DNA from 4 places in the Burkholderia sp. BCC1972 genome. Region 1 is predicted to be linked to each of the others. Evidence: riboswitches for the same ligand, from Rfam matches in the RefSeq annotation. Region 1 holds a riboswitch; each other region holds the start of a gene.
What was found. Region 1 has a riboswitch for cobalamin ahead of cobA (uroporphyrinogen-III C-methyltransferase). Riboswitches for the same ligand answer to the same signal wherever they lie in the genome.
Positions count from the first base shown of each region.

Region 2: it holds a riboswitch for cobalamin, as region 1 does, so the genes downstream of both, U5798_RS31530 (CbtB domain-containing protein) here and cobA (uroporphyrinogen-III C-methyltransferase) in region 1, are expected to answer to the same signal.
Region 3: it holds a riboswitch for cobalamin, as region 1 does, so the genes downstream of both, U5798_RS28815 (TonB-dependent receptor domain-containing protein) here and cobA (uroporphyrinogen-III C-methyltransferase) in region 1, are expected to answer to the same signal.
Region 4: it holds a riboswitch for cobalamin, as region 1 does, so the genes downstream of both, U5798_RS33810 (FecCD family ABC transporter permease) here and cobA (uroporphyrinogen-III C-methyltransferase) in region 1, are expected to answer to the same signal.

Region 1 covers NZ_CAJPGH010000015.1:66,820-70,250, reverse strand. Annotated here, with positions in the region: gene cobO (cob(I)yrinic acid a,c-diamide adenosyltransferase) at 1-45, opposite strand, end outside; gene U5798_RS21490 (cobalamin biosynthesis protein) at 80-457, opposite strand; gene cobA (uroporphyrinogen-III C-methyltransferase) at 454-1,263, opposite strand; cobalamin riboswitch at 1,373-1,610, opposite strand; gene U5798_RS21480 (TonB-dependent siderophore receptor) at 1,679-3,431, opposite strand, start outside.
Region 2 covers NZ_CAJPGH010000031.1:3,780-7,210, forward strand. Annotated here, with positions in the region: gene U5798_RS31520 (inorganic phosphate transporter) at 1-1,018, opposite strand, end outside; gene U5798_RS31525 (histidine phosphatase family protein) at 1,193-1,765, opposite strand; cobalamin riboswitch at 1,812-1,955, shown strand; gene U5798_RS31530 (CbtB domain-containing protein) at 1,988-2,197, shown strand; gene U5798_RS31535 (CbtA family protein) at 2,211-2,933, shown strand; gene U5798_RS31540 (LysR family transcriptional regulator) at 2,961-3,431, opposite strand, start outside.
Region 3 covers NZ_CAJPGH010000025.1:109,287-112,717, reverse strand. Annotated here, with positions in the region: gene U5798_RS28815 (TonB-dependent receptor domain-containing protein) at 1-1,407, opposite strand, end outside; cobalamin riboswitch at 1,623-1,816, opposite strand; gene U5798_RS28810 (hypothetical protein) at 2,127-2,339, shown strand; gene U5798_RS28805 (SDR family NAD(P)-dependent oxidoreductase) at 2,345-3,169, shown strand; gene U5798_RS28800 (hypothetical protein) at 3,214-3,431, opposite strand, start outside.
Region 4 covers NZ_CAJPGH010000037.1:31,960-35,390, reverse strand. Annotated here, with positions in the region: gene cobT (nicotinate-nucleotide--dimethylbenzimidazole phosphoribosyltransferase) at 1-224, opposite strand, end outside; gene U5798_RS33815 (ABC transporter ATP-binding protein) at 286-1,095, opposite strand; gene U5798_RS33810 (FecCD family ABC transporter permease) at 1,092-2,090, opposite strand; cobalamin riboswitch at 2,249-2,501, opposite strand; gene U5798_RS33805 (ATPase) at 2,656-3,006, shown strand; gene U5798_RS33800 (cell division protein ZapA) at 3,003-3,317, shown strand; RNA gene ssrS (6S RNA) at 3,399-3,431, shown strand, end outside.

The DNA of each region.
Region 1 (3,431 bases):
GCGGCGTTCGGTCATCCGTTGATGGGATTCGGCATCGGTCTTCATCGGAAATCGTCCTGTCGAAAGCGAAACAAAGGGTTCAGAGCGGGCCGGCGAGCGCGACCGTCACGCCGTCCCGGATGGATTTGGGGCCCAGCAACCTGCCGTGCGGCGCCGCGAGCTGCGCGCAGGGTTCGGCCACACCGGCAACACCGAAGCGTGCAAGCGCGGCGTCCGACGGGCCGCTCACGGCGAGTTCGGGATGGCTCGCCAGCCGCACCGCGTCGAATGCGACGAGCGGCCAGCCGCGGCGCGCGCACAGCGTGCGCAGCGCACGGGCACGCGCCTTGTCGGCGAGCGTCGCGACGAGCGCCGGTTCGGCGGCCGGGTAACGCGCCAGCGCCGCGCGGATCGCGGCATCGAGTTGCGCGGCCGTGACGCCCGTGCGGAAACCGATGCCGAGCGCGACGCGCATCATGCGTGGCCGCCGAGCGCCGCACGCACCGCCGGATCGTCGGCGAGCGCCGCGACGCGGCCGATCACGGCGATCGCCGGCGAACCGAGGCCGGTCGTGCCGACGCGTTCGACGAGGCTGTCGAGTGTCGCGAGCACGTGCCGCTGTTCCGGGCGTGTCGCATTCTCGATCGCCGCGCACGGCGTATCGCCGGGCACGCCGCCGGCGCGCAGCGCGGCGGTAATCGCGTCGAGCCGGCGAATGCCCATGTAGATCACGAGTGTCATGCGCGTGGCCGCGAGCGCGCGCCAGTCGGGCTCGTCGACGCCCGCGCCGTGGCCCGTGACGAAGATCACGCCCTGCGCGTCGCCGCGCTGCGTGACCGGAATGCCGAGCGCGGCCGGCGCCGCGATACCCGCGGTGATGCCGTTCACGATCTCGACCGGAAAGCCCGCCGCGCCCAGCGCGACCAGCTCCTCGCCGCCGCGGCCGAACACGAACGGATCGCCGCCCTTGAGCCGCGCGACGCTGCGGCCCGCCCGCAGGTGCGCGAGCATCGCGGCGACGATCGCTTCCTGCGGCGTCGACGCATGGCCGCCGCGCTTGCCGACGTGCTCGATCTGCGCGCCGGCGCGCGCATGGCACAGCACGTCGGGGTTCACGAGATCGTCGACGAGCAGCACGTCGGCCATGCCGATCGCGCGCACGGCCCTGAGCGTCAGCAGGTCGGCATCGCCGGGGCCGGCGCCGACGAGCCATGCGCGGCTCATTGCACGCGGCACGGCACGCACCGTGTCGAAACAGTGGAACAGAAAAGGCGGGCGGCACATCGGCGGCCGGCGGGCAGGCAGTGCATGGCGAATCGGGTGAAGCTCGCGCGAACGCGGGCGGAATGCGCACCCCATCCGTCCCCCGCGGATCGGGCGTTCGGCGAGCATCGCGCTCGCCCCTTGCGTCGGCCGGTATCCGGGCTGGCCGCTTGCCAGGCCGCAGCCTTCCCGCCCGGCTGAAGGGCAGTGGCATCGAGGGCGGCCTGGGCGCAGGCGCGGGAAAGCGCGTCGCGCGGGCGGCGTACCGTTGCGGGGACAGCACAGGCCGGGCGGATGGCCGCCTCCTGTTTCCCGTTTAACTGCATGCACGGAATGCGCATGCGAGCACCGAACGCGGCGCATACGATAGCACAGGGCTTGCGGCGCGCAAGCCCCGGCGGGCCGGCTGCGCGGGGCGTCGGCGCGGCCCGCGCGGTCAGAACTTGTACGCCGCCGTCAGCGTGAACGTGCGTGGCGAACCGGGCATGATCTGCGCGAGGCTCGTCGCATTCGCATAGTAGTCACGATCGGTCAGGTTGACGGCCGCCAGCGTCACCTCGAAGTCACGCGTGCGATATCCGGCCTTGCCGTCCCAGCGGACGTAGGCGGGCAGTTCGAGCAGGTTGTCGCGATCCGCGTAACGCGCCCCTTCGTACACGAGCCCGAGTTCGGCGAAAAATCCGCGCAGCGGCGCATGGCTGACGAACAGGCTGCCGTTCGCCCCGGACACGCCCGCCGAGCGCTTGCCCGCGTACTTCGGCTCGGCGTCGACCACCCGCGCGTGTTGCCAGCCGATGCCGCCACGGACGAACCAGTCGCCCACGAGCCGGCCGGCGACGCCCAGTTCCAGGCCGCGATTGCGCTCGAGGCCGGTGAGGTCGAAAAATCCCGGCCGAACCGGATCGGCCACGCGGCGGTTGTACAGATCGAGCTGAAACAGCGCGAGCGTCGTGCTCAGCGCGCCGTCGCGCCAGTCGCTTTTCACGCCGATCTCGTATTGGCGGTTGTATTGCGGGCCGAGATCGTTGGCGTTGCCGCGCGCGTCCGGCGTGATGCCGATCAGGTCGCCGCCGACCGGCGCGAAGCTCTTGCTGTACGACGCATACACGCTGTGCGCGCCGACCGGCGACCACACGACGCCGAGCCGCGGGCTCCAGGCCGTCGTCGTGCGCCGCGAATGCAGACCGTTCAGCGCGTTGGTCGAAGCGACGTCGAAGCGTTCCCCACGCAGGCCGCCGAGCAGCTTCCACGCTCGGCCGAGGTCGATGCGGTCCTGCGCGAAGATTGCGTAGTCGCTGACACGGTGGCGATTCATCGCATACGGGCGCGGCGCCGAGCCGGCCAGTGCGAAACGATCCGGTCCGCCGATCGGGACCGGCGCCGCGTCGGCCTGCCAGAGCGTCGGGCTGCGTTTCTGCCAGCCGTATTCGATGCCGAACAGCAGATGATGCAGCCCCGGTCCGGTCGCGACCTTGCCGCCCAGTTCGATGCCGGTCTGCACGTTGAGATGCGTCATGTCCTGCAGGTAGCGCGCTCGCTGCACGCGCCGATAGTCGCGCGGCTTCGTGACGTAGCTTTGCGTGACGTAGGTATTGTCGAAGGTGCTGCGCAAATCCAGCACGCCCAGCGTATGACGCAGCTCCCAGCCGTCATCGAACGCGTGCGTGAAGACCGAGCGCCAGTTCATGTTCGCGTCGCGGATGGTGTCGCGGCCCGCCGCGCCGAAGAAGGTTGCGCGCCGCGCGGACGGCAGCGAGTACGCGACCGGCTTGCCGGCCGCGTCGAGCACGGCGACCGGCGCCGGCATGCCGCGATCGGGCACGCGTCGGTACGCGTCGTATTCGAACTGCAGCAGCCAGCTGCGCCGCGCGCCCCGCCATTTGATCGACGGCGCGACGTACTGGCGCGTGCCGTCGACATGGTCGCGGAAGCTGCCCGCGTATTCGCGTCCGGCATTCAGCCGCACGCTCCATGCGCTCGACAGGGTCCGGTTGAGATCGACCGACGCACCGAGCCGCCCATAACTGCCGGTCGCCGCCGACAGATGTCCGAAGTTTTCCGGCAGCGGCTGCTTGGTGATCCGGTTGATGACGCCGCCGCCGCTGCCGCGCCCGTACAGCGCCGCCGCCGGCCCCTTCAGTACTTCGACGCGTTCGATGTTGCCGAGACTGCGCACGTATTGCGCGTCG
Region 2 (3,431 bases), on a different contig from region 1:
CCGGCAGCACGGCAGGCGTCAGTTCACGGCGCTGCACGTAGTGTTCGACGTCGGCGCGCGGGTTCGTGGACGGCGCGACGCCGTTCGTGTACTTGCCGAACGTCGCGGCCGCCTGGTTCGCGACGGCCACGAAGGTCTGCGATTCGGCCGGCGTGACGGCCTTGTTCAACGCATACGCGGTCGGCACCGTGCCGATCAGGATCAGCATGATGAGGCCCATCCCTTTCTGCCCGTCGTTCGAGCCGTGCGCAAACGACACGCCCGTGCAGGTCAGGATCAGCAGGCAGCGAATCCAGAACGGCGGCGGCTGATCCTTCGGCGGTTCCTTGTACAGCTCGGGAATCCGCACAAGCGTCTTCAGCACGAGCAGCAGCAGTGCCGCGCACAGGAAGCCGACGATCGGCGAGAACAGCAGCGACTTGCCGACGCCGAGCGCCTGGCCCCAGTCGACGCCGCTCGTGCCGGACGGCCCGTGCATCAGCTGGTTCATCAGCCCGACGCCGATGATCGACCCGATCAGCGTATGCGAGCTCGACGACGGCAACCCGAAATACCAGGTCGCGAGGTTCCAGACGATCGCGGCGATCAGCAGCGCGAATACCATCGCGAAGCCCGAGCCGCTGCCGACCTGCAGGATCAGCTCGACCGGCAGCAGTTGCAGGATGCCGAACGCGACGGCGCCGCTCGAGACCATCACGCCGAGGAAGTTCCACATGCCGGACCAGATCACCGCGACGTTCGGCGTCAGCGAGTGCGTATAGATCACGGTGGCGACCGCGTTCGCGGTGTCGTGGAAGCCGTTGACGAATTCGAAGCCGAGCGCGATCAGCAGCGCGGCGCCGAGCAGCAGGTAAGGGAACAGCTTCCCTTCGCGGACCGGCGACAGATCGTCGATCAGGTGCGTGGCGATATAGATCGCGCCGAGCGCGAGCACCAGCAGGAAGACGGCATAGCCGACCTGCCTGGTGCGTTCGACGGAGCCCGAATTGTTCGGTGCGGACGAAGCAGGTTGATTCATGACGGCATCTCGTAAGGGAACCGCGTCCGATCCTATCTGCGGCCAGCAGTCAGTTTGATGACAGTCGGGACCACGAACGGTGTACCTTGCCGATGCGTAAGGAAATTGAAGGCATGCATGTGCAACGCGAGGTACCGGCCCGCATCGTCGTCCACATAGTGAGCGCAATACGGGCTACGCGTTGTCGTCCGTGCTCAACGTCCACCCGTGCGGTGATGCGACGAGCGTCGTGCAGGACAGCGGCGCGATGTCGAGGCGGGTCGCTGTCTTCGAATCCATCCGCAACGCATGCGCGACAGCCGCGCGAACGATCGTCGCATGCGTGACCGCGACGATGTCGCGGTCACGCTGCAGCGCGTTCAACCAGATGCCGACGCGGCGCATGGCGGCGTCGAACGATTCGCCGCCGTGCGGCGACGCTGACGGGTCGCCGATCCACGCATCCAGCTCGTCCGGCAAGTCGCGTGCGAGGTCGTGCAAGCGCCGGCCACGCCAGTTGCCGTAGTCGATGTCGCGCAGCGCGTCGTCAACTTCGGCATGTAGCCCGAGTGCTTCGGCGGTCTGCCGCGCGCAACAGGCAGGGCTGCACAGCACGAGCGAGCCATTAACGCCTGCCCACCGGTCGCGCAGTTCAGCGGCGTCGGCGAGCTCGCGAGCATCGAGCGGATCGTCGTCGGGAAACGTGCCGGTGCGCATCGCCCGGGTCGATGCGTGTGCGATCAGGTGCAGCGAGGCATGCAGGGTCATGGCGGTTTTCGGGGAATCCGGAGCGGGACGCAATCGCCACCGTGCGATCACTTCAATACGCGAACGTTCGCGCGTACAATTCGCCCGATACGAAACGCGGAAGCCGGTGCAATTCCGGCGCGGTCGCGCCACTGTAACCGGGGAATCGATGATCCCGGAAGCCAGACCTGCCTTCGTACCCATTCAACATTTGTCGGGGCGCGAATCCCCTGAGGTGCATCCATGAGTGAAGCAGTGCTGAAGCCGGCGGTCGTGCCGGCACCCATCCCCGTCCGCGAACTGTTGCCGTGGGCCGTGTTCGTCGGCCTGATCCTGTTGCTCGCGCTTTATTTCGTCGGCGCGGAACAGGGCGCGACGTCGCTCGTGCCGGGCATGTACGTCCACGAGTTCGTCCACGACGGCCGCCATCTGCTCGGCTTTCCCTGCCACTGACGCGGAGGCCGTGATGGTCGGAAAGCTGCTCATGCGCGGGATGCTCGCAGGCATCGCCGCAGGCCTCCTCACGTTCGGTTTCGCCAGAATCGTCGGCGAACCGCAAGTCGATCAGGCGATCTCCTTCGAAGAAAAAACCACGGCCGCCAATGGCGAGGCACCGGAGCCCGAACTGGTCAGCCGCCACACGCAGGCGGGCCTCGGGCTGCTGACGGGTGTCGTGACCTACGGCGCGGCATTCGGCGGGCTGTTCTCGCTGGTCTTCGCGTTTGCCTACGGGCGAGGCAGCCGCCTTCCCGCACGGCCGCTGGCCGCGTGGCTCGCGCTGGCGGCGTTCATCGCGCTCGTGATCGTGCCGAACCTCAAGTACCCGGCCAATCCGCCGTCGGTCGGCGATCCCGACACGATCGGCTACCGCACGGGCCTGTTCTTCCTGATGATCGCGATCTCGGTCGCGACGATGGTGTTCTCGGTCAGCGTGCGCCGCCATTTGCTGGCGAAGCTCGGCCAGTGGAACGCGTCGATCGTCGCAGGGCTCGTGTTCGTCGCGATCATCGCGGCCGTGCAGGTCGGGCTGCCGTCGGTCAGCGAGTTGCCGGCCGATTTCCCGGCGGCCGTGCTGTGGAAGTTCCGCGTCGCGGCGATCGGCATGCAGGTGATCATGTGGACGACGATCGGCCTGTTGTTCGGCGCCTGGGTCGAGCGCAGCGAGCGCATCGGCCTGCGCGCTGCCTGACGCGCAGCGCAGCAGAGCGGGGCGCGCCTAGCGCAGCATGCGCGGCGCACTCCCCGTCGATTCGCGCGCCAGCGCGACGAACGCGGCCAGATAGTCGATCGATGCGTCTGCTTCGCGGATGCCGAGGAAGATCTGCTTCGTGATCCCCTTCTTGCCGAGCTTGACCGGCACGACCGCCATCCGGTCTGCATACTCGTCGGCCAGCCATCTCGGCAGCGCGGCCACGCCGCGTTCGCTTGCCACCATCTGCAACATGATGTCGGTCGTCTCGATCGACTTGTGCCGCTTCGGCACGATGCCGGCCGGCGTCAGGAACTGGTTGTAGATGTCGAGCCGGTCGGTCTCGACCGGGTACGTGATCAGGATCTCGTCGGTCAGTTGCTCGGGGGTCACGTAGTCGGCGTTCGCGAACCGGTGCGAGTCGGCGACCACGAGGACCTGCTCGTAGTCGAACACGGGATCGAAGCGCAGCCCCGGCTTGTTCAGCGGATCGGGCGT
Region 3 (3,431 bases), on a different contig from region 1:
GAGCGCGGCCTCGACCGACGTGCTGCGTTCCGGGCTGAGGTTCGGATTGCCGTAGCCGGGGTAGTACAGGTCGTTGAAACTCGGCAGGCGGAAGGCATTGCCGTACGACACGCGAGCCGTGTAGACCGGCGTGATCGCCCACGACAGCGCGGCATTGCCGGTGTTCACGCCTTGTCCGGCGATGATCTCGCGACGCCCCGCGAGGAACAGCGTCACGCTGCCGAGCGTGGCCGACTGGTGCAGCGAGAACGCGGAGTCGTTGCGCGTCGGAATGCCGCCGGGTGCATCGACCGGCAGGAACGCCTGTTCGCGCGTGAAATCGTACGCGAGCTTGCTCTCGCCCGACAGCGGCAGGCCGAACAGGTGGAATCCGCGCGCCTGATGGGTCAGCGACGTCGACGTGCTGATGCGCTGCGAATCGATCTGGCCGGTCGGGATGGCCGGATCGCTCGCATAGAGGAACTGGCGATCGTTCGCATAACCGAACGACTGGTCGAACTGCGTGTCGGGCGTGATGTCGAGATGGAACGCGAGCCCGGTCGTCAGCTGGTGATCGAGCTCGCGGTTCGCATAGCCGCTGTTGTCGAAGGACAGGTCGGAGCGGTGATAGAGCGCGAACGTCGAGATCGACCAGTTGTCGCGCGCGTAGCCGAGGCGCGCATCGAGATCCTGCGCGTGATACGGATTGCGGCCGTCCTCGTGATACGGCAGGACGGGCCGCGTCGAATCGATGCCGGCCGTGTTGTACGCGTGCAGGCCGAGCGAGTAGGTGAGCCCGCCGAGCGCGGCGAGCGGGCCGGTCGACGGCACCGTACCCGACGTGCGCAGCTGCGTGTCGAAGGTCTTGTTCGACCCGCCGCCGAACGACACGATGGTCTGGTTCGGCTGGTTCGACGAGCGGCGCGTGAACAGCTGCACGACACCGCCCATCGCGTTGGCGCCGAACGACGCGGCGGCCGGCCCCGAAATCACCTCGACCCGTTCGAACGCATCCGTCGGCAGGTCGGCCCACGGCGCGATGCCGGTGGTCGGCGAGCCGATCCGGATGCCGTCGATGAACACGGCGACCTGGCTCGCCGACGAGCCCCGGATGCTGACCGATGCGGACGAGCCGGGGCCGCCGGTTTGCGACACGGTCACGCCGGGCAGCGTCGCGAGTGCCTGCGTGATGCTCGGGTCGCTCGGCGACAGCCGGTCGAGATCGGTTCGCGTGAGGACCTGGGTCGACGCATAGCGTCCGTCGAACGATTCGGGCAGGCGACGCGTGTCGGTCACGCTGATCGTCGGCAGGTCGGCGCTTTCCGCTGGCTGGGCGGATTGGGGGAGCGCGGTGTCGCCGGCGGCATGGGCGATCGGAGCAAGCAGCGCGGTGGCGGCGGACGTGGCGAGCAGGTAGCGAATGTTCATGAGACAGCGGGAGAAAGCGTGTTGCGCGTACGGCGATCGTGAGCGGACGGCGGGCAGGTTGCGCACAGCGACGGCGTGTCGGTGCGACGCTTCCGGCACGGAAGCGGATTCGGGAACGAAGGACATCTGACGGATCCTGAGGTCGGGACGTCCATGCAACGGGCGACCGCCAACGGCGGCGCCTGGCGCATCGGGACACCCCGCCCGGTGCGGCTGCTGGACCTCGGGTCGATGGCAGGTCTCCTGGCTCGCGGGTCGTCATCCGTGCAGGCCTTCCCGGTTTCCCAGTGGCATGCAGAGGCACGGATTCGCCGCTCACAGTTGCGGGGGCAGCCGCAGATTCGAGGCATTGCCCCTCCTGCGTTCCCTTTTGATCCCATCCCTGGGAACCATCAGCGCGCAAGGGTAATGGCGTGCGCTCGGGCGCGTCAATTGCCGCGCCGTGCGGGGATGCGAAAAAACGTCATTACCCGGCCATCGCTTTCCGAATCCTTTCCGTCATGCGTCGATGCCGTGTTTATCGTCTGATGAATGGGGCGCGCGCGAACGCGCGCCGGAACGCCGCCTCGCCGACGAAGCCGCGCGTCGCCAGTTTTCCGCTCGAACAGGCGGCCCGCGCACTCGATCTCGTTCAAACGGGCGAGGCGAAAACCAGGCTCGTGCCGCATGTTGCGGATATCGCGGGCCGAACAACACGCATCGAAACGACTGGAGACATCATGACCGACACCCCAGCCCCGATCCTGGCCGGCAAGTGCACGTTCGCGCTGTGCAGCCTGCCGGCGCGCGAGCGCACGGGCCTCGTCACGCACAGCCTGCATTTCCCGCTCGCGCAGCCACGCGCGGCGCGCTCGCTCGACGGCCGCACGCCGCTGCCGCCGCCGGTGATTCCCGCATACGCGCATTCTCTCCTCGACCCCACAGGACTCTGACTGACATGACGAATTCGATTCGCTTCGACGGCGGCACCGCCGTGATCACCGGCGCGGCCAGCGGCATCGGCAGCGGGCTGGCACGCCATGCGGCCGCGCTCGGCATGCGCGTCGTGCTGGCCGATCTCGATCCGGCGAAGCTCGATGCGTTCGCCGCGACGCTCGATACCGACGTGCTGTGCGTGCCGACCGACGTCAGCCGGCCGGAAGCCGTCGACGCGCTGGCCGAAGCCGCGTGGCGGCGTTTCGGCGGCGTCGACCTGCTGTTCAACAACGCGGGCGTGATGGCGACGGGCTTCAGCTGGGAAATCACGCCGGAACGCTTCGAGCGCAGCTTCGCGATCAACGTGCACGGCGTGCTGAACGGAGTCCGCAGCTTCGTGCCGCGGATGCTCGAGCGCAATATGCCGGCGCGGGTCGTGAACACCGCATCGGTCGGCGGCTTCCTGCCGAGCCCGCTGATGTCGCCGTATTCTGCGACGAAGTTCGCGGTGGTCGCACTGACCGAGTCGCTATATGGAGAACTGAAGATGCTCGGCGCGCCGGTCGGCGTATCGCTGCTCGCGCCGGGGCCCGTGCAGTCGGGCATCTTCAACGATCCGTTCGGCGCCGCGCACGACCGGCCCGAGGTGCGCGGTTTCGTCGACACGATGCGCGCGATGCTGAACGCACACGGGCTCACGCCCGACGCGTTTGCCGAACGGGTGTTCGACGGCATCCGCGCAGGGCGCTACTGGCTGATTCCGCAACCGGAGACGATCGACGGCGCGCTGCAGCGGCGTACCGGCGACATTCTTGCTGCGCGCGATCCGTCGCTGCCGTCGTTCTGAATGCCGGCGGGACCGGGCGCGGCAGCAGTGCCCGGCGCGCGCCGTTACATGTGCGTGCCGGCGTGCGAGCGGCCGCCCGGGTCGCCGCCGCGATCGGGCGGCGAATTGTTCTGATCGATCTTCGCGAGCACGAAGCCGGCGTGCGGCAGCGCGCCGGGCGAGCGGCGCATCGCCTGCGCGACGGCGTCGTGCGGCGATGCGGCGGGGAAACCGGAGGACGTCGCGCCCGGTTGAGCGAACGCCGAAAGGGAGGCGGCCGCCA
Region 4 (3,431 bases), on a different contig from region 1:
CCCTCGGCCGCGATTCCGTGGTCGCCGGCGAACACGATCGTCACCGGGCGCTGCACGACCGGCCGCTCGGTGTGCTGGATCAGGCCGATCTGCAGCGCGACCGCCTCGAGCTGGCCGAGGCTGCCGGGCGGCTTGGTCTTGTGGTCGATCACATGCTGCAGGCGTGTGCGCAGCGCGTCGTCGAGCGGCGCGATCGCGGGCGGGAAGTGGGTCGGAGTCGTCATCGGGGAGTCGTGTCGTGGGCGCGGCACGCGCCGCGCATCGAAGGAATCGGAACAGGATAGGTCATTGTCGCGCAGGCCACGCCGGCAGCAGCGCATCGCGGCCGTTCTCGCGGATCAGCACGAGCGGATAGCCGAATGCGTCGCTCGCGCGCTCGGGCGTCAGCACGTCGTGCACGGCGCCGGCCCATGCGCGGCCGCGACCGTCGAGCAGCAGTGCATGCGTGGCGAAACGACGCGCGAGATTCAGGTCGTGACACGAGAACAGCACCGTGCGCGGGCCCGTGCCGAGCCATGCAGTCAGCGCGGTCAGGCAGTCGATCTGGTGATGCAGGTCGAGATGCGCGAGCGGTTCGTCGAGCAGCATCAGCGGCGCATACTGGCACAGCGTCGCGGCCAGCGCGACCCGCTGCCGCTCGCCGCCCGACAGCGACAGCACGTCGCGCGACGCGAGTGCGGTCAGGTCGAACGTCGCGAGTGCATCGTGCGCGGCCGCGCGATCGCCGTCGCGCTCCCAGCCCCAGCCGCCGAGATACGGAAAGCGGTTGAGCAGCACCGTGTCGAACACCGTCGCGCTGAACGCGTCGTGCAGTTGCTGCGGCATCAGCGCGCGGCGCTGCGCGAGTTGCTCGGGGCGCCATGCGGCAAGCGGCCGGCCGTCGATCTCGACCTGTCCGCCGGCGGGCGGCTGCAGCCCCGCGAGCGTCGCGAGCAGCGTCGTCTTGCCCGCGCCGTTCGGCCCCGCGACACACCAGATCTCGCCGGGGCGGAAGGCCTGCGTGAACGCGGCGAGCAACGTGCGCGCGCCGGCCTTCAGCGTCAGGTCGACGGCCGCATAGCTCAGGTCGACGGCGTGCAGTGCGGCATCCGTCATCGCATCGGCCTCCTCAACAACATCCACAGGAACACCGGCACGCCGATCAACGCGGTCATCACGCCGACCGGCAACTGCGCGGGCGCGATCGCGGTGCGCGCGAGCAGGTCGGCCGCCATCACGCCGCCGCCGCCCGCGAGCATCGCGGCCGGCAGCAACATCCGCTGGTCGTTGCCGAACGCGAGCCGCAGCGCATGCGGCACGACGAGGCCGACGAAGCCGATCGTGCCGGCCGTCGTCACCGCGGCCGCGGCGGCCAGCGACGCGACGAGATAGATCCGCACGCGCACGCGCGCGACGGGCACGCCGAGCGCGTGCGCGGTCGCGTCGCCGCGCAGCAGCACGTTCAGTTGCGGCGCAGCCGGCAGCGCGACGCAGGCGGCCAGCAACAGCGCACCCCATGCGAACCACGGCGCCGTCACGCCGTTCAGGTCGCCCGTGAGCCAGAAGATGATGCCGCGCAGCCGCGCATCGGGTGCGAGCGACAGCAACAGCGTGACGAGCGCGCCCCACCCTGCCGCGATCACGACGCCCGTGAGCAGCAGGCGCGGCGACGCGTCGCGCGCATCGCCGCGCCACAGCTCGCGGCGCGCGAGGCCAAGCACGAGCGCGACCGAGACGAGCGAGCCGGCAAATGCCGACACGTCGACGAGCCACCACGCGCCACCGGCGATCATCGCGACGAGCGCGAAACCGGCCGCGCCGCCGGACACGCCGAGCACGTAGGGTTCCGCGAGCGGATTGCGCAGCAGCACCTGCAGCAGTGCGCCGGCCAGCGCGAGCAGCGCGCCGCACGCGAAGCCTGCCAGCGCACGCGGCAGGCGCAGTGTGCGGACGATATCGGCGAACAGCGCGTCGCCGCCATGCGGCACGAGCGATGCAAGCGCCTGCCACGGTGACATCGGCACGCTGCCGATCGACAGCGACGCGACGAACAGCAGCGCGACCACGGCGGCCAGCGCGGCCCAGATCGCGGCAGCGCGCGCGGCGCTCATGCCGTGCACGGCCGCGCGCATGACGCGCGGCGCGTCCGCTCGAGGTTGCCGGCCGGGCGTGACTGGGACGCCGAGCGGACGATTGGGGTCAGCATCGAAGAACATTCCGTGAAGCATTGCGCGCCCCGCCTCCCCGCAGGCCACGCGTCATGAAGCCCGTGCGGGCTTCCCGTCTCGGCCGGTATCCGGGCTGGCGGCGGTCCGGCTCGCCTTCCCGCGCGTGTCACGCGCAGTGGCCCGCGCCCGCATGCGACACCTGCATGCAAGACGCGCCCGAGCCGGCCTGCGTCAAGGGACGCGGCCGCTTACCGTTGCGGGGGCAGCGCAGGTTGGCACGCTCCCTGAGCGCGCGCCCTGCTTCCCGTTTAACCGCGCGTGCCACGCGCGAGCACCGAGGCGGCGCCAGTTTAGGAGCGGGTTGCGCGAGCGTCAAGGAAGCATCCGGACACGTGCGGGAAGCACCGATTCACGGCGAGAAGCAGGGGTGTTACGACTGGAAACGTTACAGATGTCGGATTGCGCGTTATTCCGCGCTAAAATGCTGGGTCTTTAGAGGACGCAGCAAATGCTCAACGAACTCGAAACCTTATCTCAAAATATTGGCCGTCTGATTTCGCTGAACAAGCGCTATCACGCGGAACGGCTCGCGCTCGAAGAGCAGGTCGCGCAATTGCGCACGGAAGCGGACACGGTCCGCGCGGAACTCGCGGAACTGCGCGACGAACGCAATGCGCTCGCGGCCGAGCGTGACACGCTGTCGGCAAAGATCGACGACGCCCAGGTGAAACTGAACGCGATTCTCGAAAAGCTGCCGCGCACGAAAAGCGCGGAGCAAGCCGACAACCAGCTCGACCTGCTGGATGCGCAGGCGCGTCCGGATGGCGATGACGCGGCCAGCCACGGAGAACATGCATGAGCACCAAGCAGATCGAAGTCTCGATTCTCGGTCAGCCCTATCGGCTCGCCTGTTCGGCCGAGACCGAAGCGGCGCTGCTCGAGGCAGTCGCGCGCGTCGACGCCGAAATGTCGAAAATCCGCTCGAACAGCTCGGTACGCGGCACCGATCGCATTGCGGTGATGGCTGCGCTGTCGCTCGCATCGGAATTGCTGCGGCTGCAAACGAGCGTGCGGCACGGTGAAGCATTTCCGGCGGAGGAAATCCGTCGTACAATGCACCAGATGAACGAACAGCTCGGCGCGGTGCTCGCACAGCACGAGACGCAGTAACGTTTTAATCGATGCGTCGATTCCCCTTGATCTCGGCGGTCAACGGTGGTCAAATTGGCGCATCGAATCACAGTTCAGTCAGCTTCCCTGCCTGGTTCGCCAAGGTCATATATT